DNA from 3 places in the Marinomonas sp. CT5 genome. Region 2 is predicted to be linked to each of the others. Evidence: predicted binding sites of a transcription regulator. Region 2 holds the regulator's gene; each other region holds the start of a gene.

The links. Region 2 encodes LexA, which represses DNA repair genes until DNA is damaged. Its sites were predicted from a motif close to TACTGTNTANNTANACAGTA; they were not measured.
Positions count from the first base shown of each region.
Region 1: C0J08_RS18325 (YebG family protein) is a predicted target of LexA. The motif match lies at 4,666-4,685, and genes of this name have one in related genera.
Region 3: umuD (translesion error-prone DNA polymerase V autoproteolytic subunit) is a predicted target of LexA. The motif match lies at 1,371-1,390, and genes of this name have one in related genera.

Region 1 is NZ_CP025572.1:3,819,143-3,827,384, reverse strand. Features, by position in the region: partial or broken gene C0J08_RS22920 (aminotransferase class I/II-fold pyridoxal phosphate-dependent enzyme) at 104-735, shown strand; gene C0J08_RS22810 (PLP-dependent transferase) at 885-1,088, shown strand; gene C0J08_RS18345 (transporter substrate-binding domain-containing protein) at 1,262-2,068, shown strand; gene C0J08_RS18340 (amino acid ABC transporter permease) at 2,158-3,102, shown strand; gene C0J08_RS18335 (amino acid ABC transporter ATP-binding protein) at 3,095-3,841, shown strand; gene C0J08_RS18330 (TIGR03643 family protein) at 3,915-4,175, shown strand; gene C0J08_RS18325 (YebG family protein) at 4,223-4,645, opposite strand; gene C0J08_RS18320 (mechanosensitive ion channel family protein) at 4,772-5,647, shown strand; gene C0J08_RS18315 (DUF1439 domain-containing protein) at 5,640-6,230, shown strand; gene C0J08_RS18310 (FKBP-type peptidyl-prolyl cis-trans isomerase) at 6,342-6,821, shown strand; gene C0J08_RS18305 (hypothetical protein) at 7,040-7,396, shown strand; gene C0J08_RS18300 (class II fumarate hydratase) at 7,412-8,242, shown strand, end outside.
Region 2 is NZ_CP025572.1:2,244,520-2,252,761, forward strand. Features, by position in the region: gene topA (type I DNA topoisomerase) at 1-2,458, shown strand, start outside; gene C0J08_RS10480 (DUF6586 family protein) at 2,455-2,922, shown strand; gene C0J08_RS10485 (hypothetical protein) at 2,925-3,185, shown strand; gene lexA (transcriptional repressor LexA) at 3,282-3,905, opposite strand; gene dinG (ATP-dependent DNA helicase DinG) at 3,975-6,098, shown strand; gene C0J08_RS10500 (DEAD/DEAH box helicase) at 6,364-7,698, shown strand; gene C0J08_RS10505 (protein adenylyltransferase SelO) at 7,725-8,242, shown strand, end outside.
Region 3 is NZ_CP025572.1:4,428,479-4,436,720, forward strand. Features, by position in the region: gene umuC (translesion error-prone DNA polymerase V subunit UmuC) at 1-910, opposite strand, end outside; gene umuD (translesion error-prone DNA polymerase V autoproteolytic subunit) at 910-1,356, opposite strand; gene C0J08_RS21060 (hypothetical protein) at 1,637-2,371, shown strand; gene C0J08_RS21065 (hypothetical protein) at 2,430-2,666, shown strand; gene C0J08_RS21070 (MbcA/ParS/Xre antitoxin family protein) at 2,708-3,145, opposite strand; gene C0J08_RS21075 (hypothetical protein) at 3,187-3,348, opposite strand; gene C0J08_RS21080 (hypothetical protein) at 3,727-4,818, shown strand; gene C0J08_RS21085 (hypothetical protein) at 4,871-5,506, shown strand; gene C0J08_RS21090 (hypothetical protein) at 5,657-6,289, shown strand; gene C0J08_RS21095 (hypothetical protein) at 6,433-6,630, shown strand; gene C0J08_RS21100 (hypothetical protein) at 6,883-7,050, shown strand; gene C0J08_RS21105 (helix-turn-helix domain-containing protein) at 7,206-7,415, opposite strand; gene C0J08_RS21110 (hypothetical protein) at 7,507-8,007, shown strand; gene C0J08_RS21115 (DEAD/DEAH box helicase) at 8,004-8,242, shown strand, end outside.

The sequences.
Region 1 (8,242 bases), 1.6 Mb from region 2:
CAATAAAATGACGAAGTTGGCGTTTGATCAAGTTGGCAATGGAACTCGTTCTGTATGAAGTGGCGAGCAAGACCAATACCTTTATCGTGCGACACAAACGCCTATTGTCACCAGTGCTGCTTATGGCTACCAAGATGTCGATGAATGGTACGACGTTGCTTTGGGGACAACCCCCGGTTTTATTTATAGCAGAATGAGCAACCCTACCGCAGAAACCTTAGAAGCGAAGATTTGTGGTTTAGAAAACGCTGATTCAGCGGTTGCTTTTAGTACTGGCATGGCGGCGATCAGTAGCGTGTTTTATACCTTTTTGTCGAATGGTTGCCGAGTCGTGTCAACGAAAGGCAGTTACGGTGGCACTAATAAAGTTTTTGAAGAAATTTTACCGCGCATGGGGTGAGCGTTACGCTTTGCGAAACCCATAGTCATGAGCAAATCGAAGAAGAGATTGCCAAAGGTTGTGATGTCTTATATCTGGAAAAGCCTACGAATCCAACATTAAAAATTGTTGATATAAAACGTCTTGTCGCCGCCGCTAAAACAGAGGGAGCTTTGGTGATTGCGGATAATACGTTTGCCACACCATTGAATCAAAGTCCTTTGGCGTTGGGCGTTGATATTGTAGTTCATAGTGCGACCAAGTTCTTAAGTGGTCATGCCGATGCTATGGGCGGCTTGGTTTGTGGTTCCGAAGAGTTGATGGCAAAGCCCAAGCGATTGCTGAATATTTATTAACTGAGTCTTTGGTAGAAGCCGTCAATTATCTAGGTCTATCAAGTCACTCAAATCATCAAATCGCTTGTGTGGTGCCATTGTGAGTTTTGTTTTATTGGGGGGAATTGAGGTCGTGACGGTTTTACTTCCGCAATTACAGTTCGCTCATTGTGCCGGCAATTTATTTAGGTGCGGTTGAGACCATTTATGGGCCAGCTAGGACCACAAGCCATGTTGAGAATACGTTAGAAGAGCGGTTGGCGCTGGGGATTTCAGAAGGTCTTGTGCGTATATCTGTGGGAATTGAAGACACAGACGATTTAATTGCAGATTTACAGCAAGCGTTTGATCGAGTCAGAACGGTAATGGTCTAGAGAAAAGTTTTGGCTGAATTTTGAGTAAATGAAAAATACGTAGGGGGTCATTAATGTTTCGCTAGGGACGGCTACGGCGAACTCCTGTATGATGCGCCGCGAGAAAATGGCGTTCGAGTATTGCAACGAAAGCAGATTAGGGTTTGTTTTAAAAAAACTGGGGACAGATAAGAATGAAAAAAATGTTAATCACCGCATTGGCTTTGTGTGGAGCAACGCTGGCATCAGCGTCAGATAATGATCTGTGGGAAAAGTCGACACTAAACCAAGTGCTTAAACGTGGTGAGCTTCGAGTATGTGCAGAAGCCGGTTATATGCCTTTTGATATGCGTGATAAAAGAGGCAATATCGTTGGTTTTGATGTGGATATTGCGAAAACCATGGCCAAAGCGATGGGCGTAAAATTAGACATTCGTAATACGGCATGGGATGGCATTATCCCTGCGTTGTTGACGGATAAATGTGACATCATCATTTCGGGTATGACTATTACCCCTGAACGTAACTTGAAAGTGAACTTTACTGATCCCTACATCGTGGTTGGTCAAACGATTCTGTTAAGCCCTAAGCTAGAAGGTAAAGTGACCAACTATCGTGACTTGAACAACGCAAAATACACTATCGCAACCAAATTGGGGGCGACATCGGATTACGCAGTAAAACGCTACATGAGCAAAGCGAAGTTGAACTTATTTGAAACCGAGTCAGAAGGCGTACTTGAAGTAATCAATGGTAACGCGGATGCCTTTGTATATGATTTGCCTTATAACGCGATTTATTCTGCACAAAATAAAGGCAAAGTCGTTCACTTAGATGAGTCTTTTACATACGAGCCACTGGGATTTGCGATTCGCAAAGGTGATCCAGATTTCATGAATTTTCTGAATAACTACCTCGCACAAATTAAAGGTGACGGTACTTACGATAAAATTTATAAAAAATGGTTTGCTAGCAACGCTTGGATTAGCAACATCCAATAACACCATAGTTAGATTAAAAGTGGCGCAACTGAGCGCCACTTTTTGTTGACCCTACTAGATCTACACTCACGACGGGGAAATTCTCATCGATGGAAAAACAATCTCACCTGCTTTTTTGGAGAGCGGTCTTTGTCCTTATCATTATAGGACTTGGCTTTGGCATTTATGCCAGCAGTAAAAGTATAGACTACACCTGGCGCTGGGAGCGTGTTCCGCAGTACATCATTAATACGGAAGCGACAACGGTTCGGTCTCCCTTTGATGGAACCGCCATGGTTGAAAAGGGGAAGTTGATTGTTGAGTCCGACTACGGTGACGATCCTTTGGTTATCACCAAATATGATAAATTGCTGGTCAATAATGGGGATTTGGTCTTTGAGGGGGATTCTCTTGTTGAAGTAGAGAATTGGAACATTGGCCCGCTTACTTGGGGGCTACTGATGACATTACAGTTGTCTGTCGTATCCCTCGCTTTTGCTGTGGTGATTGGCTTGTTTACGGGCTTAGCGCGAATATCGAACAACCCTGTGCTGCGCTATTTGTCTGTAACCTACATCGAGTTAATTCGTGGTACGCCGTTACTTGTGCAGATTTTTATCTTTTACTTTTTCATTGGTACCGTGTTGAATCTTGACCGATTTACCGCTGGGGTGGCCGCTTTATCTGTTTTTACAGGGGCTTATATTGCTGAAATTGTGCGATCTGGCATTCAGTCAATCAGTCCAGGGCAAATGGAAGCCGCACGAAGCTTAGGCATGAATTACGTACAAGCGATGGTTAATGTTATTTTGCCGCAGGCTTTCAAGCGAACCTTGCCTCCAATGGCTGGGCAGTTTATTAATCTCATTAAAGACTCATCATTAGTGTCGGTTATTTCGATTACTGATTTAACCAAAGCAGGTCGTGAAGTGGTGAGTTCTACCTTTGCTCCCTTTGAAGTGTGGTTTGCTGTTGCACTGATGTATTTAGTATTAACAGGCGCTTTGTCTTGGGCTGTTCAGCGTCTTGAAAAGAGGTTATCTGCCAGTGACTAATTTGACCGATAAGAGCATTATTCAAGCTCGTAATATTGAAAAAATCTATTCGAATGGTTGTCATGCTTTAAAAAATGTCTCACTTGATGTGAATCGTGGTGAAGTGGTGGTGATCATTGGCCCGAGTGGCTCTGGTAAGTCAACCTTCCTACGCACTTTGAATCAATTGGAAAGCATTTCTGGTGGCACCATTCATATTGATAAAGTGAGCCTGACAGATCGTAAAACGAATATTAATAAAGTGCGTGAAGAAGTCGGCATGGTATTTCAGTCTTTCAACTTATTTCCGCACAAGACGGCACTTGGCAATGTGGCTTTATCGCCTATTAAGGTAAAGAAAAAGCCGCGTGATGTTGCAGAGCAAGAAGGCCGGGAATTGCTTGAAAAAGTCGGTCTGGCTGAGCGAATGAGTCACTATCCATCACGTTTATCTGGAGGTCAGCAGCAGCGTGTCGCTATCGCACGTGCGTTGGCCATGCACCCTAAAATTATGTTATTTGATGAGCCAACCAGTGCGCTTGATCCCGAAATGGTGGGGGAAGTATTGGACGTAATGAAGCGCCTTGCGAGCGATGGCATGACCATGGTGGTTGTAACTCATGAAATGGGGTTCGCGCGTGAAGTGGCTGATCGTGTGGTGTTCATGGAAGATGGTGAGTTAGTGTTTGAAGAAAGCCCTGAGCGCTTTTTTAGTTCTGACAATCCGCGGCTTCAGCGCTTTCTTGGTCAAGTCTTGTAACGATACAAGCGTTGATCTTTTTGTTGAAATATGACGTATAAGATCCTTTATCGTAACGAATTAAGGGGCTCTTGTGACGACTGATACTTCACGGATTATCGAAATGGCTTGGGAAGATCGTACTCTATTCGAAGCCATTCAAATGCTTTATGGGTTATCAGAGTCTGATGTGATTTTGTTGATGCGGGCGAATCTTAAGCCAAAATCGTTTCGAAATTGGCGAGCACGAGTTTCTGGCCGTGTTAGTAAGCATTTGGCATTGCGTAACCCCGAAATCTCTCGTGGATACTGCAAGACACAATATAAAATACGTGCCAACAAAGGCCAAAAGTAGTCGTGTTTCGCTGAACTTTCATCAAACTCAGATCAAGTGATGTCGCATTACGCGGCATCACTCTCACGGTAATCGGTTAGCTCGTCATCAAACACAACTGTGCTTTCATCTTCCTCGTAAACCATATCTTCATCAGGCTCAATCACTAAGTCTTCTAGCGTTTTTTTTGCAGATGGCTCTGTTAAGTCAAGTTGAGCGCTACTGTTTTTGCTATTGGTTTTTTTCGCTTTTTGGGGGCTTTTCTTTTTGTTGCCTAAAATATTCAACAGAGAATCTTTATTTTCTGCTAAATACATAGAAAGCGCTTCTTTTTGGCTATGGTCTCCAGCTAATTCGCTTTGATCTAAGATTTCATACAGTGATTCTGCGGTCTCTAGCAATTTATCGTACGCATCGGCTTCTGTTTTGGAAGTGAATGTCATTTTTTCGATTCCATCGCGTTCTACAACATATTTTATAATTACAGGCATAATCCACCTCGTGAAAATAATACTGTATAAATATACAGTTGTTTTTCAATCTTTGTCTAGTGCTTTTTGTTTGTTGATCTTCATAATGATTGTTAAAGTGGCGGTCTTGATAAAGGAAACACTGCTATGCCTGTCGATTTTTCCCAATTAGATATTTCCATTCTGATGGATCATGTTGAGATTGTTTTAACAGTCGCTTGGATTTTATTGTCTTACATTGTTCGACGTTACACTAAGCGCGCCATTCGACTTAATCAAAAGATAGAACACGATAAAAAACGTCAAAGAATTAATGCCGCCGATAACATATTTAATCTGCTTTTGGTTGTCGGTATGGTTCTGATTTGGTCATCGGAACTGCAGAATATTGCTATTTCGATTGCTGCTTTTATGGTGGCTTTGGTTATCGCGACAAAAGAGTTTATCGCTTGTATCGTGGGGGCTTTTTATCGAGCAAGTACACGTCCTTACCAAGTGGGAGACTGGATACGTATTGCTAATTATGAAGGGGAAGTAACGGACAGTGATTGGCTTTCAACGACATTATTTGAAGTTGACTTGAAGGGCGGGAGCTATACATATACTGGTCGTACGACAGTAGTTCCTAATAGTGTTTTGTTATTACATACCGTACAAAATTTAAATTATATGCGTCGATATGTTACCCATACTTTTTCTATCTCTCGAGCGGTTGATGATGTAAATCTGTTTACTATAAAAGAACAGATTCTTGATAAAATTCGTCAATATAGTGAGCACTTTCATGAAGTTGCTATTCGCTATAACAGTCTGATAGAAAAGCGGTTGGATATCAAAATTTCTGGCCCAGAGCCGCGAGTCAGAATAACTACTACACCTGAAGGGTTTAATGTTTTTACAGTGTCTCTTTTTTGTCCCACCGATGAAGCTGTTGAAATAGAACAAAAAGTTACTGAGGATTTTATGCGATTTTGGTATGAAAGACGGGACATGAGTAATAGTGGAGCGACAAAAAATGCTTAAGTTTACTCGCCCTATTGTGACCCTATTATTGATAACTACATCTGTATTATTGGCAGGTTGTAACAGTTTTCGTGTTAGCGAGGAGGATGTTAATAAAGAAGTTGCAAAACAATTGGCTCAACCACAAGAAAATCATATCCAGCTTACCTTAGATGGTAATACGCTGAATCTAGACTTTGTGGTGACGTCTGCACATATCGATTTTACGGAACGCGATGGTGGCTTAGTATTGGTTGATTTGATTGGTAAAATGACTGGTACGTTAAGCGCATTCGGCCAAGCATTTTCTTTAACGACTAAAGTAAACCCTTCCTTTGAATCTGGTGTGCGAATTGAAGAGGATCGCTTGTACTTAGTAGCACCCAAAATTACGAAAATCGAGGTGGAAGGCTCGAGTTTTAACGATAAAATGCTGCGCTCTACTTTGGGTTCTTTGCATGATGATTTTGAAATTGCCTTGGTTAAGTATTTCGATCAGCATCCTGTATACGTGTTGAACCATTCTCCGTTTGAGAAAACCGCTGCGTTTTTAGTAAAAGACATTATTGTTAAAGAAGGCTCCTTAGAGCTTTCTATTTTTTAATAAAAGGGGCTCTAGGTAAGTTGCACCATAATCACTATAATGCCCCGATATTATCTAAGCGGATACACTAAGTATCAGTGCTTAATTATTGATTAAAAATGAGGAAACAGCATGTCGATTGCAGACAATCAAGTCGTTCAATTTCACTATACTTTGCGTCATGGCGAAGATTTGATCGAAACCTCTGCGGGTAAAGATCCAGCGGCTTACTTACATGGCCACGGCAACGTTATTCCAGGGCTTGAAAAAGCTATGGAAGGTAAAGAAGTTGGTGATGAGTTCGAAGTCACTGTGCCTTGTGCCGATGCTTACGGTGAACGCCATGAAGATCGTCAGCAGCAAGTGCCGGTAAAACATTTGCAAGGGGCAAAACGCTGGAAAGCGGGCATGGTTGCTATGGTGCAAACGGACAAAGGTATGCGTCAGGTAACGGTGGTAAAAGTTGGCTTAAAACACGCTACTGTGGACTTAAATCACCCATTGTCTGGTAAAGACCTAACGTTCAATATTCAAATTGTTGACTCTCGTGAAGCAACGAACGATGAAATTGCTCACGGACATGCACACGGTGTCGGTGGTCATCACCACTAAGAGCCAAGCTCATTAGGTATTGCTTCATAAAGCCCTTGTTATGGAAGACGTAACAGGGGCTTTTGTATTTTTGGATTTGGCAATGTCATGACTTCTGTCAACCTAAACTTTGGAAAGAGTAAATTTTAATAGGAATCGTTATCAATAGCTTGACAGATGCTGTCTTACTACACATTATTGATAATAGTTATCATTTGTATTCTTTAGAGGTTGACGAGATGAGTCATTATTTGGTGCCATTTTCAGTACTTGAGCAAACTATTCAGGGTGGACAGTGTGCAGATTCTCCAGAAGTGCTCTATCACTACTTAAATTTAACAGAAGAGTATGCCGAGCGACTAAGTATTACCGATGCAACTTTATTGTATCAAAGAGTGTTTAACGTATTGCTGGATACGGTTTGTGATACCAGTGTCGCGACTCACTGGCGTCAAACCTGTCTAGACAAGGTGTATTTGCCTTTATCACACCTAAAGCGTTTAATTGTAACGTATCAAGATGCTAAGAATTATTTCAAGATGGAGCATAACTTGCGAGTTCTGAGTCATTACTTTATTTCTTCTTTTGAACAATAAGGAATTCTTATACTTATGAAAACGCGTATTGAAAAAGACAGTATGGGGGAGTTAGAAGTCCCAGCAAAAGCCCTTTACGGAGCCCAAACTCAACGGGCCATAAACAACTTTCCTATTAGCGATGAACCTCTTCCTGAAGCCTTTATTCGTTCTCTTATCTTAATAAAATCCGCCGCCGCTCGCGCTAATAAATCCCTTGAATGCCTAACGCCTGAAATGTCTGAAGCCATTCAAGCGGCTTGTGATGAGTTACTAGATTCTGAAGACCTTATGCAGCATTTTCCTGTGGATGTTTATCAAACGGGGTCAGGCACGAGTTCGAACATGAATGCGAATGAAGTCATTGCAACATTAGCAAGTTCGCATCTTGGTGACACGGTGAATCCTAATGATCATGTGAACTATGGTCAAAGCAGTAATGACGTTATTCCTAGCGCGATTCATGTGAGTGCAACATTAGAATTAACCGGCCATTTATTACCCGCTTTAGTGCATTTGAAAGACACCATTATTGAAAAAGGCGATGCTTTGGCGGGTTATACCAAAACTGGTCGCACCCATTTAATGGATGCCATGCCAGTTCGGTTAGACCAAACTTTTCATGCTTGGGCCGCTCAGCTGCAAGACCATATCGATAACTTAACTTATCTGGAGAACAAAACGACTCAATTGGCGCAGGGTGGTACTGCGGTAGGTACGGGCATTAATGCGCATCCAGAGTTTGCTGAGGCATTTGCCAGAGAATTATCGGACTTAACCAATGTGACTTTTAGCAAGGGAGAGAACTTTTTCGCACTGATAGGATCTCAAGATACAGCCGTTGCTTTATCTGGTCAGCTAAAAGCG
Region 2 (8,242 bases):
AAAAATGAGTCCAGAAGAAAAGCTTGAGTATAAAAGTAAAAAATCTCGTCAGCAGTTGATTTCAAGAATGGGGGTTGATCCTGAGAGTAACTGGCAAGCCCATTATGAGATTTTACCCGGCAAAGAGAAGGTTGTTGATGAATTAAAACGTTTGGCTAAAAACGCTGACACCATCTATCTCGCGACCGATTTGGATAGAGAAGGGGAGGCTATTGCTTGGCATTTGCGTGAAGCAATAGGTGGAGATGATAGTCGTTATAAGCGTGTGGTGTTTAACGAAATTACTAAAAAAGCCATTAAAGCCGCATTTGAAACCCCTTCTGAATTAGATATGGATCGTGTAAATGCTCAGCAGGCCCGCCGATTCTTGGATCGTGTTGTAGGTTTTATGGTATCCCCATTGCTTTGGGCTAAGGTTGCTCGTGGTTTGTCCGCAGGTCGCGTCCAATCCGTTGCTGTGCGTCTTATCGTTGAGCGAGAAAAAGAAATTCGTGCATTTGTTCCTGATGAGTTCTGGGAATTGGATGCCATGCTTGAAACGCCTTCAAAAGACGTAATCAAGTTTGAAGCCGCAAAATACCAAGATAAAGAATATCGCCCTGTTAATAAATCGCAATCCGATGAGCATGTTGATCGCTTAAAAGGTGCGAAATATCTAGTTAGTAGTCGTGAAGATAAACCGACTAGCAGTAAACCATCTGCACCTTTTATTACTTCTACCTTACAACAAGCCGCCAGTACGCGTTTGGGTTACGGCGTTAAGAAAACCATGATGTTGGCTCAGCGCTTGTATGAGGGTGGTTATATCACCTACATGCGTACTGACTCGACAAATTTAAGTGCTGAGGCGGTTGATTCCTTACGAGACTATATTTTGTCGAATTTCGGTGAGGCATACTTGCCAGCAGAACCGATACGTTACAGCAGTAAGGAAGGTGCTCAAGAGGCACACGAAGCGATTCGACCTTCTGATGTTAACGTGCGAGTAGATGACTTACAGGGTATGGAAAAAGATGCTCATCGTTTGTACGACTTAATTCGTAGTCAGTTCATGGCATGTCAAATGACACCTGCTGAGTATACATCTACCACGATTACGGTTACCTCTGGCGAGTATGAGTTTAAAGCGAAAGGTCGAATTTTACGCTTTGATGGTTACACTCGGGCCATGCAAACAGTGGCAAAAAAAGGCGAAGACAATACGTTGCCCGATGTGGGTAAAGGGGAGTACTTAACACTCCAAGAGTTACTTCCTGAGCAACATTTTACAAAACCCATAGCTCGTTTTAGTGAAGCTAGCTTGGTTAAAGAGCTTGAAAAACGTGGAATTGGTCGTCCTTCTACTTATGCGTCTATCATTTCTACCATCCAAGATCGTGGTTATGTGCGTGTTGAAAATCGCCGGTTTTATGCTGAAAAAATGGGTGATATCGTTACTGAACGTTTGGTTGATAGTTTTAATTCGTTAATGAACTTTAGTTTTACTGCGCAAATGGAAGAGCAGTTGGATGATATTGCTGAAGGTCACAAAGATTGGATTAAAACGCTGAATGCTTTTTATAAAGATTTTAGTTCGGTACTTGCTAAGGCTGAAGCGCCAGATGGCGGTATGATGCCGAATGAGCCGACACCTACGGATGTTGAATGCCCAACTTGTTCTCGACCTATGCAGATTCGTACAGCCAGTACGGGGGTCTTTTTATCCTGTTCGGGCTATGCGTTACCGCCAAAAGAGCGCTGTAAAGCAACGATTAACCTTGTTCGAGGCGATGAAGCTGTCGCTGTAGACGATGAAGAAGGTGAATCTAAAGCGCTGATTAATAAACATCGCTGTAAAATTTGTGGTTCAGCCATGGATAGTTATTTAATGGATGAGCATCGCAAGCTTCACGTATGTGGTAACAATCCATCTTGTTCTGGCTTTGAAGTCGAACATGGGACTTTTAAAATAAAAGGTTACGATGGGCCAACGCTTGAATGTGATAAGTGTGGTTCAGAAATGCAATTAAAAACAGGGCGTTTTGGTAAGTACTTTGGTTGCACGAATGAGGAATGTAAAAATACTCGTAAGTTGCTGAAGAATGGAGAGGCGGCTCCACCAAAGATGGACCCTGTGCCTATGCCCGATCTAGCTTGTCAAAAAGTAGAAGATCATTATGTTCTTCGTGATGGCGCAACAGGGCTGTTCCTAGCGGCGAGTCAGTTTCCACGCAAACGAGAAACTAGAGCGCCTCTTGTCAAAGAATTATTGCCTTATATGGATCAGATAGATTCTAAGTATCACTTCTTTGCGAATGCTCCAGTAAAGGATTCCGAAGGTCGCCCAACGATTATTCGTTATAGCCGTAAAACAAAAGAGCAATATGTTATGACGGAAAACGAAGAAGGTAAGCCAACTGGCTGGAAAGCCTTTTATGTTGGTTCTAAATGGGTGATTGAGGAAGGTAAAAAGAAATGACCAGTGCCAGTTTAGCTAGCCTAACCAATCAAAAGTTGGATACGGCAAGACGCTTTATACAGCAAAGTCAGGATTGTAATGAAGCATGGCTGAAGGTTGGCCTTGAAAGTTCGGCTATTTTCCAATTAAGAAGTGCGTTGAATGGGCTATTGAAAGAAGTCTCCGCTGCCTATTCTTTATCTGGCTCTCTGGAAGTGGCTAAGTTATTGGCTGAATCTGAAAAAAAGCAAATGGCTGTGCCAGTGTTAGGTGAGTTAGATGATTTGCTTTCTCGGCAGGATTCTTGGTGCTTTCTATTGAACCAGGCTTATTTGGTTCAGTATGAGTGTCGCGCTTCAATGTCTATGGTTCAAGCCGATGATTTAATCGGTCGTGGAGATGACGCTGGGGCGTCAGTGAGTTTCTATTTGACCAAGCTAGTCGAATTAGTATTACGTTTTAGAGAAGAGTCATCAGAGTATTGAATATGAAAGAATCCTACCTAGAAATTGTTGAGCTTGATAACGGCGATATCGTGCTGCGTCCGGCCAGTGAAGATGGTGAGGAAACAGTGCCATTGGCAACGCTTAAAATTTCCGATGACACTCGGTCTTATTTAAAAGATCGTTATTTTGAAATGGCGAAATGTATGTTTCATGCGGGTATTGATTATGTATATTCAGATGAAGCCTTTCTTGAAGACGAATCAGAGTATCTTGATGACTACCGTCCTAAAATTTTACATTAAGGGTGTGAGATCGAAAGGTGTATAAGGAAGTTAAATTAAAGGCGAAGCTCATGCTTCGCCTTTAATTTTTACAATATTTGATAAGGGTTAATCTAATCAAATACCTTGTCTAATTACCCCTACTGATAAACCTTCGATGGCAAAGTCTTCACTTTCTAAATTGACAATAATGTCATCAAATTCTTCATTTTCAGGGATTAGACGGACGATGCTGCCTTTTTGCTCGAATCGTTTCACTGTGACTTCATCGCCTATTCGTGCAACCACAATTTGGCCATTCCGTACCGTGGTGGTTTTATGAACGGCGAGTAAATCGCCTTCCATTATGCCAATATCTTTCATGCTGGTTCCCGAGACAGACAAGAAGTAGTCAGCATGGGGGGAAAACATACTGGCAGGTATGCCGACATGAGAATGAATGTTTTCTTGGGCTAAAATAGGGTACCCTGCTGCAACTTTGCCAATAACGGGTAAACCTAGGTCGTCTTTTGATTCATCATTAGAGGCCATATCAATAAGGCGAATGCCACGAGAGGCGCCAGATAGCATCTCTATAGCGCCTTTTTTACAAAGGGCTTTAAGGTGCTCTTCTGCTGCATTGGGAGATTTAAATCCAAGCCTGCGTGCAATTTCTGCTCGAGTGGGTGGAAAACCAGTTTCACTAATAAAATCGCGAATGGTTTCTAGAACGTCAGATTGTCTTTTGGTTAATTTAATCATAGGGTATCTGGTTGTTTATACAGTTACTGTTATTATATACAGCATTCCTAACTATACTCAATGATATAAATGCTTTCAGACGAACTAAAAACACAAATTCAACTTGCATATCGAGCCTCTTTGGATGCGAAGTCCCATAAACCAAGGGCTGGACAGCGCCAAATGATTGGTGCGATTGCTCGTACTTTAGGTAATATTAAACAAGGCTCGGAAGGTGAGCGACTTGAAGAAAAACATGTTGCTGTTATTGAAGCCGGTACGGGGACAGGAAAAACCTTGTCTTATTGTCTTGCAGCAATTCCTATCGCTAAAGCACGTGGCCTCAAATTAATCATTTCAACCGCTACGGTGGCGCTACAAGAGCAAATTTTACACAAAGAATTGCCGGATCTGCTCGAGCATACTGAGTTGAGCTTTAAATATACGCTCGCGAAGGGGCGAGGGCGTTATTTGTGTTTGAACAATCTTGAGAGTTTTTTGAGTTCTGAAGAGCAAGCTATGGACGATATGTTTGCCGGTCTGTTTGAACAACACTTGCATTCTGATGATGTTAATACCGTTTTATATCAAGAAATGGATGTTGCTCTGTCAAAAGGGGAGTGGGATGGCGATAAAGATAATTGGTCCGGGGTGGTTCGTGATCAAGATTGGCGTCGTTTAACCACAGATCATCAGCAATGTACTAACCGTAATTGTGCAAACTATTCAGCTTGCCCATTCTTTAAAGCCCGTGCTGAAATCGAAGTAGCGGATGTGATTGTTGCTAACCATGATTTGGTGTTGGCTGATTTGTCTTTGGGTGGAGGGGCAATACTTACACCGCCTAAAGAAACAATTTATGTTTTTGATGAGGGGCATCACCTTCCAGATAAGGCAATAGGGCATTTTCGTCATGAAGTTCGTTTACAGCAAAGTATTACTTGGTTGCGTCAATTAGAAAAAAATTTGGTGAATTTAAAGCAGGAACTTACTGATGCCGTAAGTGTAACTGGGCAGTTATTACTTAAGATTCCTCAGCAAATACAGAATATTGTCAACTTTATCCAGTATGCGCAGCAGGGTTTGGCGCCTTACATCCAAGGTTTAGGACTGGATCAAGAGAATAATCAGCATAGGTTTGAGTTCGGGCTTATTCCAGATGAATTGCGTCAGCTTGCTTACAGTCTACAAACAACGTATCAAAAACTATTTAACAGTATTGAAAGTATTCAAGAAGAATGTAAAAAGACCAAGCAAAACGAAGGAATGGGAGTGACCGCGGAGACCGCTGAAACCTGGCAGCCAATACTTGGGGTGATTCTTGGACGTTTAGAGGTTTGTATTGGTTTGTGGCGTTTGTATTCAACTGTCGATGACCAAAATTATCCGCCTAATGCACGCTGGTTGATTTTGTCTGGTCAAGGAATGGAACAAGACATTGAACTTGGAGGATCTCCTATCCTAGCTGCGAATACTTTAAGGCAGCAGTTGTGGGATAAGTGTTTTGGTGCGGTGGTGACTTCCGCGACATTGACAGCGCTGAATCAATTCCACCGTTTTAATATGCGATCAGGGGTGCCTAGGGAAAGCGAATATTTACGAGTTATGAGTCCCTTTAATTTTCAAGAAAATGGTCTGTTGGTCGTACCGGATATGGAGCATGAACCCAATCGGGTTGATCAGCACACTGCTGAAATTGTTGCCTATTTAGATGAGCATGTGAATACGGAGAAAGGAAGCTTGGTGTTATTCTCTTCTCGTCGACAGATGGAAGAGGTGGCCCAGTCCGTTTCAGCAGGATTGCAGGAAATACTTTTGATGCAAGGTGAGCAGTCTAAGCGTGTTATTTTGGACTCACACAAGTCTCGTATTGATGATGGAAAAGGAAGCTTATTGCTTGGCTTAGCAAGCTTTGCTGAAGGCGTGGATTTACCTGGCAATTATTTAACTTGTGTGTATATCGCTAAAATTCCATTTGCTGTACCGGATGATCCGGTTGAAGCGACGCTGGCTGAATGGATTCAGAAACGTGGTGGCAATCCATTCATGGAAATTACTATTCCAGATGCTTCGTTGCGTTTGGTGCAAGCAACTGGGCGGTTATTGAGAAGCGAAAAAGATTCTGGTGAAATACATATTTTAGATAAACGTTTAAAAACAAAGCGTTATGGATCTCAATTGATTAATAGTTTACCTCCTTATAAGTATCAGTAGTCAGGGAGGTAGGTTTATTAATCCTCAATCTTTCAGAGAAGTGGTTAAATAAAACGTTATTCTGAAAAAATAGTAGGGCATAACCCAAAAGCCTGCACTCTCTTTCAATAACGAATTTTTATTCGCCCTCAAGAAAGAGAACTTATTCGTATCCTTCCTAGGCTTAACAAAGCGGAAGCAAGGGGTGATAAAGCTTTACCAATTAGGTACACTCCTTGCTCAGATTATTAACCTCAAATCACAATAGAAGCGTATAGATTCCAATATGGAAAAACAAACTCAAGAAGCTCCAGCAGAAATCACTACAAAACCTAAGCGTACTCGTCGCCCTAATAAGCGTCCAAAAAATAATGATGATGCTCAATCACGTCCTGAAGCTAAGGCCACTGAGAATACAAACGCTAAGGTTTGGTCTATAGAAGACTTTCCGGTTGCTGAAGTTGAAGGCAAGATGCGCTTCCATGATTTGAACCTTCCTGACCGAGTTATTAAGTCTATTGCCGAAATGGGCTTTGAATATTGCAGTGAGATCCAGGCCGAAACGTTACCAACGACTTTGTTGGGTTACGATATAATTGGTCAGGCTCAAACAGGGACAGGGAAAACAGCGGCTTTTTTGATAGCCATGATCAGTGATTTTCTTGATTACCCTTTGGAAGAAAAGCGAGCCAATAATTTTGCCCGAGGTTTAATTATTGCACCGACGCGTGAGTTGGCAATACAAATCGCCGATGAAGCAGTCAAACTAACATCAAATTGTCATTTGAACGTAGTGACCTTAGTTGGAGGTTTAAGTTACGAAAAGCAAAAGATCGCCCTAGCAACTGAAAATGTTGATATTTTGGTTGCTACTCCAGGACGACTGTTAGATTTTGCTCGTAGTCGTAAAGTGCAGCTGGGCAAAGTAGAGTGTTTAGTATTGGATGAAGCTGACCGTATGTTGTCTATGGGCTTTATTCCTGATGTGAAAAGTATTATTCGCATGACTCCGCATAAAGAAACAAGGCAAACAATGTTGTTTAGTGCGACCTTTCCAAAAGATATTCAAGCATTGGCTCAGCAATGGACTTATTTCCCGAAAGAAGTGTCGGTTGTTCCAAAGGAAGCGACGAATCAAAATATCGATCAGGTTATCTATACTGTTGAAGCGGATCAAAAGTGGCCAGTATTGCAGCAATTGATTGAAAAGAATGGTGGTCAGCGTACTATTATTTTTGCAAATCGTCGTGATGAAACTCGTGATTTGTACGAACGTTTACGTAAAGCTAATATCAATTGTGCGATTTTATCAGGTGAAGTCGCCCAAGATAAGCGCGTAAAAACATTAAAGAACTTTAAAGATGGCGCTATCCAAGTACTCGTGGCAACGGATGTTGCTGGTCGAGGTATCCACGTAGATAACGTCGAGTTAGTTGTTAATTATTCACTACCAGAAGATCCTGAGGATTACGTGCACCGCATTGGTCGAACTGGTCGCGGTGGCGAAACTGGAAAATCGGTAAGTTTTGCAAGTGAAGATGATGCTTTCATGATTCCTGAAATTGAAAGGGTCGTAGGTGAGAGTATTCGCTGTGAATACATGGTTGATAGCTCTCTATAAAACGCTTACTTTTTAAGTGAGATAATATGTATTTAGAGCACCATTTTGCAAACTTGGGTGAGGCCTTTTATTCGAAGGGCCTTATCCAACCACTTCTTGAGCAGCGGCTGGTTGAGTTTAATCAGTCTCTTGCTGCCTTTCTGTCTATTGATATTAAATCTAATGATACCAAGCGTATCTTAAGTGGTGAAGAGCCTCTTTCTTCCAGTCTAAGTATGGTTTATGCGGGCCATCAATTTGGTGGTTTCTCGCCTCAATTGGGCGATGGCAGGGGGATTCTTTTAGGTGAGGTTCGTGGTCAAGACGGGCTTTTGTATGACTTGCATATGAAAGGAGCTGGACCGACGCCTTATTCTCGCCGTGGTGATGGTCGTGCTGTTTTGCGTTCATGTATACGTGAATATTTGGCCAGTGAAGCAATGGCGGCTTTGTCTATCCCTTCTTCACGTGCTTTGGCGTTATATGATAGCCGTGAGGCCGTGTATCGAGAAACACCAGAACCAGGAGCTATGTTGCTTAGAGTGGCGCAAGGGCATATTCGTTT
Region 3 (8,242 bases), 2.2 Mb from region 2:
GTTCGTTTGGAATAAAGGGACTGGTGCGAAGGAACACACTCACCACGCGGCAAAGGCGTTTTTCACCGCGTAGTTTCTCGGCAGCTCTGGTTGTGTACTTAGCGATCGCTTCCCGTAGTTCTTGTTTGTCTGTCACCTTATGACCAAATGACCGACTGCAAATGATTTGCTGTTTAGTTGGCCTGACTAATTCCAAATCCAAACACGACACCCCATTCAACTCTCGAATAGTTCGCTCCAACACCACAGAAAACTCACTTCGAATCGATTTAGGGTCAGCATTCGCCAGATCCAACGCTGTGTTGATTCCCCTCGCCTTTAGCTTTGCCGTGGTACGACGGCCAACACCCCATACGTCACTCACATCCAACAAAGCCAACAAGCGCTTTTGTCTGTCTGGGTCCATCAAATCTACCACCGAACCAGTGGCTGGGTATTTCTTCGCCGCATGGTTGGCCAATTTCGCTAGCGTCTTGGTGGGCGCGATGCCCACGCCTACCGTAATGCCCGTCCATTGATCGACCTTGGCCTTTACTCGTTTGCCAAACGCTAGCAAATCCGTCACGTGATCAACACCGGTTAAATCCATAAAGGCTTCATCAATGGAATACACTTCCAGCCGTGGCGCTTCCTCTTCTAAGATGGTCATCACCCGATTCGACAAATCCGCATACAGCGCATAGTTCGACGAAAAGCAGACAATGCCGTGCTTTTTTATCTCGTCCTGAACCTGAAACATCGGCACGCCCATCTTAATCCCCAGCTCCTTTACCTCTTTAGAACGCGCGACAATACAACCATCGTTATTCGACAACACCGCAACAGGCGTGTGTTTCAAATCTGGCCGAAACAGCTTCTCGCAGCTGGCGTAGAAATTATTGCAATCGACCAAGGCAAAGACCGTCTTCATCAACCGCGCTCGTACTTACGAACCACACCCGTTACCACGCCGAAGATTTCCAGCTCAGACTCTTCGGTAATATGAATGGCTTTGTAGGCTTTGTTCTTCGGACGAAGTAACACATTAGGTTGAAGCTCCAATGTCTTCACCGTCATTTCCCCATGAATACAGGCAATCACAATATCCCCATGACGCGCGGTTAATGAACGATCCACCACCAACACATCACCCGAATGAATGCCTACATCGATCATCGAATCTCCCTGAGCACGGACGTAAAACGTCGCGTTCGGGTGAGCGACACAGAACTCATTTAAGTCTAAAGATTTTTCAACAAAGTCCTGAGCGGGCGAAGGAAAACCCGCCGATACCGAATCCACATACAAAGGGATTCGCACACTATTGGCCGCGATAAACGCCGCCGACTCAGACACACCAAGATAAGTCACACGCATGATCAACACCAAAATACTGTATGTATATACAGTATAGTTTTAAGCAACGCGAATGACCAAGTGAATTTTTGCAGAAGATCGAGCTTTAGGCTTTTACACTAAGAATTATACACGGAGGGAGGATGTTCAAAGGCAACAGTCAATATTTGCATCTGACACTAATTACTTGCTAATTACTTTCTACTCGACACTCCTTATTGTAGAAACTTTAGTTGTTTGGAATACTCGCTCACTGGCAGTATACTGACGAGAATATAAAGTTAGTAACAGGAAGATTTTAGTGGCCAAGCTCATGAGCAACTCAGCATACCGCCTTCATCAGATACTAAAAAAAGGGATGGAGCATGGTAACAACGAAAAGACTAAAGACGTTTGGAAATCAATACTTGGAATCGATGATGACTTTAATATTTTCAGCAAAATATGTGCAGTTCAATCATTAATTGATGAGACTGTTCGTACTTTTGAAATTCACGACCCTGAAAATTATAAAGAGTATCTCGCTTGGCTTCCTCAGATTGAAAATGCATTCAATAAGCAGGATCTTTCTGGTAATTGGCAAACATTCAGAAGCGCAGTAAGCTCCTCAACACTATCTATGCTGTTTACTTCAGCAAGCGCATTAAATGGCTTCACTGGATATACTAAAGTATCAAATGAGGATTTATCATTACTACGTGAGAAAACAAATAAACTAATGGATGAAATAAAACTGTCTGACTTAGACAATGATGTTCAATTATTTATTCTGAATCATTTGTATTCTATTTTAAAAGCTCTCGATGATTATCAAATAAAAGGACCAGACTACCTTATCGAAAAAATCGAAAGGGCTACCGGAAGCACAACCCTAAAGCTTCACAAAGAAAAAATACCAAAGGAAAACCTAAAATCTTTTATGAATTACCTCATAAATACTGCAACGATTGTCGGCCTTTGTAATGGTTTAAGTGATTTCGCGGGATTAGAAAGTCCTACTGAGTTATTAAAACTAGCATTCGACCAAGAGACATAAATCAACACTTGGGTCCTTAGTTTTAGCGAACTCAAATACAACCTCATAAATGCTTTACATGAATCAATTTACATTCCCCCTACCAGCTTCGGCGTTCGATGGTTTGGTCGACCCATGCGGGGTTGGTTTGGATCATGTTCATGATGTCGGCGGCGGGTACGACGGCGATGCTTTCTGTTATGCCAAGGATTTGGCGATGTCGTTGATGAGTTTAAGCTTTTCATCGTCTTGTATGGTGGCCGGTAAGCTTTGTTGGATGGTTTCTAGGGGTGAGCTTGGACAAATTGCAAATTAAACGTGGGAGAAATAGGCATTTTTGATGAGACAATCGCTTCATTACACATACTCCCCAAATTCCATTCTTCGAAGTACTTGCCGCACAACTTCACGGCCAGCGTGTAAATCGAGCATGTTAACGGGAATCTCCCCTCCAAGGGCAGGAATAGACGAACGCATCCATTCTTTTGCCAAATCTAATGATCCATAAATTTTTGCAGCCTGAATATAAACTCGTAGCAGGTCAATCAGATTATCTGTCTCAGCAGAAGATAAGCGTTTGGTTTGATAACTCTTACTAAGATTTGAAGTGGTACCGATTGACCGAGCAATCAACTCTTTTTCCCCTATCAAATCAGTAATCGCCTTCAATCGATCACCACTAACTCTCGATCGAACAATCGAAAAATACCCAATTGGCGACATAATATCTACATCGGGAAATAGATCGTTGATAGAATCAAGAGAAAATCTTTTTACGCCTCTAAGCGATTTCATGGGCCATCCGCTATTTCTGCTATCATGTTGAAGGCCATAGCCTACTGGCTATTATTCAATTGAGCTTCCAAAAAGTCTTGCAGCTCTTCAATTCTTTCTGCTATCAGATGCTGCTCCTCAAAAGGGATTTTAGAAAGATCCTCAAAGGTAATCGATTTAACAGCAAGAAGAAGCTTTAGACAAAAGTAATTATGAGTAGTCATTTTTTCAATCCTTGAATAAATTCTAAACAATGGCAATCGCCCATCCATAGGCGGCATCTACCTTTTAGGTAGGTTTATATTAAATGTTGTAGAACCCTAACTCCAGCCCTTATCTCAGTATCCTATACGGCGGGCACTACAAATAATTTTTAAAAATAGTCTTAACTTTCAATAATGTAGAACAATTTTATAAAAAAATCTAATTTCTTTGATTGTTTCTAGATGTTTAACCTTAACGGGTGTCTAGTAAATAAAGCTGGGGAAGTCCACAGAACACGAATGGTAGTATCGACTGATGTTTCGATATAAATAACTAATGAATTGTCATTTTCTTGATGGTAACTTACATCAATTCTAGAATTGATATGTGTGGTTAAAATGAAAGGTATCATAAGCGACGCAAAAATCTCAGATTTTAGAGATTTAGTTAATTCTAACTCAAAGTTCGTTTATCAGATCTACAAAGACAAAGGCGGTAAAAACCTCTTTAACCTCGTTTGCTCTTGTATGGATTGGATCAGCGTTTCAGTGCGACACTTAGAGAATGCGCCGGAGCTTGATTCCAACATAGACGTAAAGTGTATGCAGGTCTATTCCCTCATATCATCTATTGACCTAGTCTCAGCGTCAGTAACCCAACTTCATAGAGTTTTTGTGAATGAACAAACAGAACCCTTCAAGGGTGAGAAGAAGAGTTTTGTTAAGCGTCTATTTGAGCATGAAGATGACAACACCTACTTTAAGACGCTAAGAGCCTGCTTTGGAGCTCACCCCGTCTCGTTGAATCAACTTAACTCGAGACGCTTTGCTAGTTGGCCGTTCAAGAGCCATTTAAACAATGCTGATTTAACAGTTCACTTATACAGCAGAGAAATTGGTGAGGAAGACTTAACTCTGAATCTCTACGTAAGTGAGTTGTTGAAATTTCTCACAACTCGCTATGACTATCTTGAAGTGATTGCTGAAACGGTTCAGGGCTTGTTTGAAGAGTATCAGACAGAACTTTCTAAGCAGACTATTGAAAATAAATCTGACCCTCTAGAACAGCTCTACGTTCTAAGAGCTGAATCAGAAAAGCGGTTGGATAATAACTATTACAACGGTGAGATTGACGACCTGATTATGATATTTGAAGCAAGAGTGACTGATGCTACGCTTTTGCATCTGGCTGATTCGTATAAAGAATCACTCTTACCTACGATAGAGGAAATTAAGACCAATCTACAATCAATGAGCATCGTTGATTTGGAAGCTGATTCTGATGTGAAAAGTAGTTCAAACTTTGGTAGAGAGTTAGGTTATGAACTGCCAAAGTTCTATACTTGGATTCATTCGGGTAAATATGATCCGCTTCTCGATTACTACTTTGAAAGATTCAATACCGTTACTAAGGGTAAGTTTAAGTTCAGTCAAGGTGATGACATTAAACTGACTTTTCTTAAAGCAAAACTGATGTTAGCTACGAAATAATACTAAACTGTTTATTATAATAAATTTTATATATAGACAAGGAGAAGTGTATATGGGGTACAATTTTGAAAGTTGGAAAAATAGAATTGCCGAAAGATCAGACCTTACAACCAAACTAATACACCTCACAAAACCCTCAACAATTGATGGTAAGAAAAAAACATCATTAGAAAACCTTCAAAACATCATAACTACAAGACAGATTTTTCCCAGCAATACCTCAAGTGGCTTTATTAATGGAAGCCGAGAAGCTGTCTGCTTCCAAGATGCACCATTATATGCTGCTTGCCAAAACACTTACTTCGAACAGAAAGTTAGAACAGAAACTAAGAGCAAAAAAGTTCGATACATTCCGATAGGAATTATGTTTGATAAGAGCTATGTTTTTAAAAAAGGTGGCAGACCAGTAATATATGAAGAAACGAAGGTAGCCAAAAAATTTCTTCCCGAAACAGAATGGTGGCGAATTGTAAATTTTGACCTGTCTGACGAAGATAAAATAATAGACTGGACTCATGAAAGAGAATGGCGATGCCCTGATCAGTTTAAATTTTCACTAAACCAAGTGAGTTTAATTTTTGTGAAATCAAGTGATTATCAGAAATTTGTTCATTGGGATAACGAACAAAAGACCCCAATTCTACATAAAATTAGAGGCATAACTGTTATGTCTGACTTACTTTTTTAAGTCAAAGGAATGATAGCCAGCTATCTGATAAAACTTCACATTCATAAACAGAACGGACTTAATTAAGTGAATATATTTTGCAGAATAAACAAAACTGAAGTGAACTCAGATCAGCTCAAAGAGCAGATCACTGAGGATCTTTATGCAAAGATGAAAGATAACAAAGTATATGATGAAGAACGCGAAGTAAAAATGCTATCGACTGTTGAGTTCAAAAGTCAAGGTTATGCTTCTTTTTATAATACAACACTTGAAAAAGATAAAAGTGTTCTAACCCTTTCTGTTGCTGGAATTGGGTTCCTAGTGACAATGTTACAAATCTCAGAAAAAGTAACTTTCATTAACCTGAGTTTATTTTTTCTAGCTGCATTCACATTTTTAATATCCATTTTTTGTATCATTACAATTTTTCAAAAAAATGCCAGCTACATTACTAATATGGTAAATGAGCAATGGACAGAAACTGAAAAGCAAGAGAAAGTCTTAGAACGTCTTGATAAAATAGCCATATATTCTTTTATTTCTGCTATTATCTTATCTGTAGCACTCGGATTTTCAATATCAATCAACAAGTTGGAGTTTCAAAATATGTCAGATAAAAAGCATGAACAACTTACAAAAGAAATGGTTACCATTGAGAGTTATAATGGAATGGCTGATATCGGTAAAAGTGTATCAGGAGCATCCCAAATGAACCCATCCTCCTCTCAGGACACTCAAGCTCAGCAACAAGCCCCCAAGCAAACAAATACAGGTTCTGGTGCCTCAGCAATGAAGCCTTAACGTTAGTAAAAAGCCTCGCTACCCCAGCGCTTTGTGCATCTATTAATCTATTCTCAAAAATAGGTGCATGTAGCGTTTATCCAGTAAGTCCAATTTGCGATTACTAAACCTTCTTATATGACTAAAGCAAAAGGAACCATAAAATGAGCGCAAATGAAAAGGATTCTATTTCAGCCAAAATGGTAGATGCCAACCTCGTAGATTTTGACAGTTTTGAGCGCGCGCTAAAAAGACGTAAGACAATCAGTGAACTCGAACTAGGAATTAATAGCTTTGCAGGAGCAGCGTCTTTGGATCCATCAAAGAAAAAACAGCCTAAACAGAACCCTCCCAAAAAATAATGATACATAACTGCTTTAAATAGTATTTTCTGCTATACACTCAACCCTTTGAGCATCTGTTATCAACAATGGGTGCGCATGTAGCGTTTGTCCAGTACGTTCCGTTCTTGCCTGAGTAGCACTTCCCCTATTAACCGGTCGATACACATTTTTGCCTGCAGTCGCGGGCGAGTTTGCGTATGTCGTGTGGCTGGTGAATTTGATGTTATCGTTATCACTGAGGCTTTGATACCAAGTGTGGTAATGGGTTTCATGTCTTATTTAAGAGCTACGCTTTGGCATGCTGTTGATTTGTTACATGGCGTGTTGGGTGATGAGCAAGCGGAGCTCGGTGCCGTTTTGGTGTTATCTAGCAGTACATACCATTCCAACTCGCTGGACGAAAAGTGTTTCCATTCGGCAAGGCTAGTTTCGCCCTAGCGAGTCGCGTGGAACAGTTTCGCATAAAAAAGGTACGCCAATTTGTTGCTTCTTGTTGAAAAAGCTTCAATTAACCATGTCATATGAATAATAGAGAGATAATCATCGAAATCTCACTTAACTTAGAAAGAACATCATAGACAGCAGCTGAATTCTCAATCGGGGATCAGTATTTTCGTCGAGATATCCATCGACGCAGCGATATCCCATAGAGCTTTTAACGTAACATTGACTTCACCTCGCTCTATTCTTCCCATATAACTGCGGTCTATCTTAGATTTTGCCGCTAAAGCTTCTTGAGAGATACCTCGCGCTTTACGTTGACTCCGAATTAGCTCTCCAACCTCTTTTGCTATGTTTCTCATTTTTATATCTCAAAAATGAAATACAATCTCCAATTGCGGACTATAACTCCACGGACTATAATCCGTATTTTGACAAATAGAGATAGTTATTTTGAGATCTAAGCCCATCGCTCACGTTGTCGAAGAGTTCTTCCAAGCACCGGCACAAAAAAAAGCCACTATAAATGACGTGCTCAAACACTATGTTGAAAAATACGGAGAAGACAACCCTATTGAAATGAAAAAAGCACGACATGCTATTTATCTGAAAATTCATCGTTTAGTTAAGTCAGGTGCGTTAGTCGTTGCTTCAAAGAGTGGTAAGAGTACTTATTATGCCAAAGCGAAAATTTTAGATGAAACCAAAACGCAAAAAATTACACCCATTGCCGTTGTAGCGAGTGAGAAAGAAATGCTCTTGAAGCGTAAAGCTGAACTTGAGTATGAACTTGAACTATGTATTGCCGAAGCCCAAGGCTATGAGGAGATGAAGTCCCTATTACCCGCTCAGCTTGATTTGTTGATATCTAAAAAAAGTGAAGCTAAAAAACGAGCGATAACACTAAACGGCTTACTAACTAGCACTCAAACCATATTACTTGCGCTCTCATGAAGAAAATGCAAAACCTCTCACTAAGAACTTGGCAAAAGAGCTGTTTATCTAAAGCTTTAGAAGTCTATCAAAATGGTCAGCAAAACTTTATGTGCGTTGCTGCACCAGGTGCCGGAAAAACAAGATTTTCTGCATCGTTAGCAAAAAGCTTATTAGATGCTGACCACATTGATTTCGTTCTTTGCTTCGCCCCCTCTGTAAGCATACAGAACAGCATTCAAGAAACCTTCAGCAA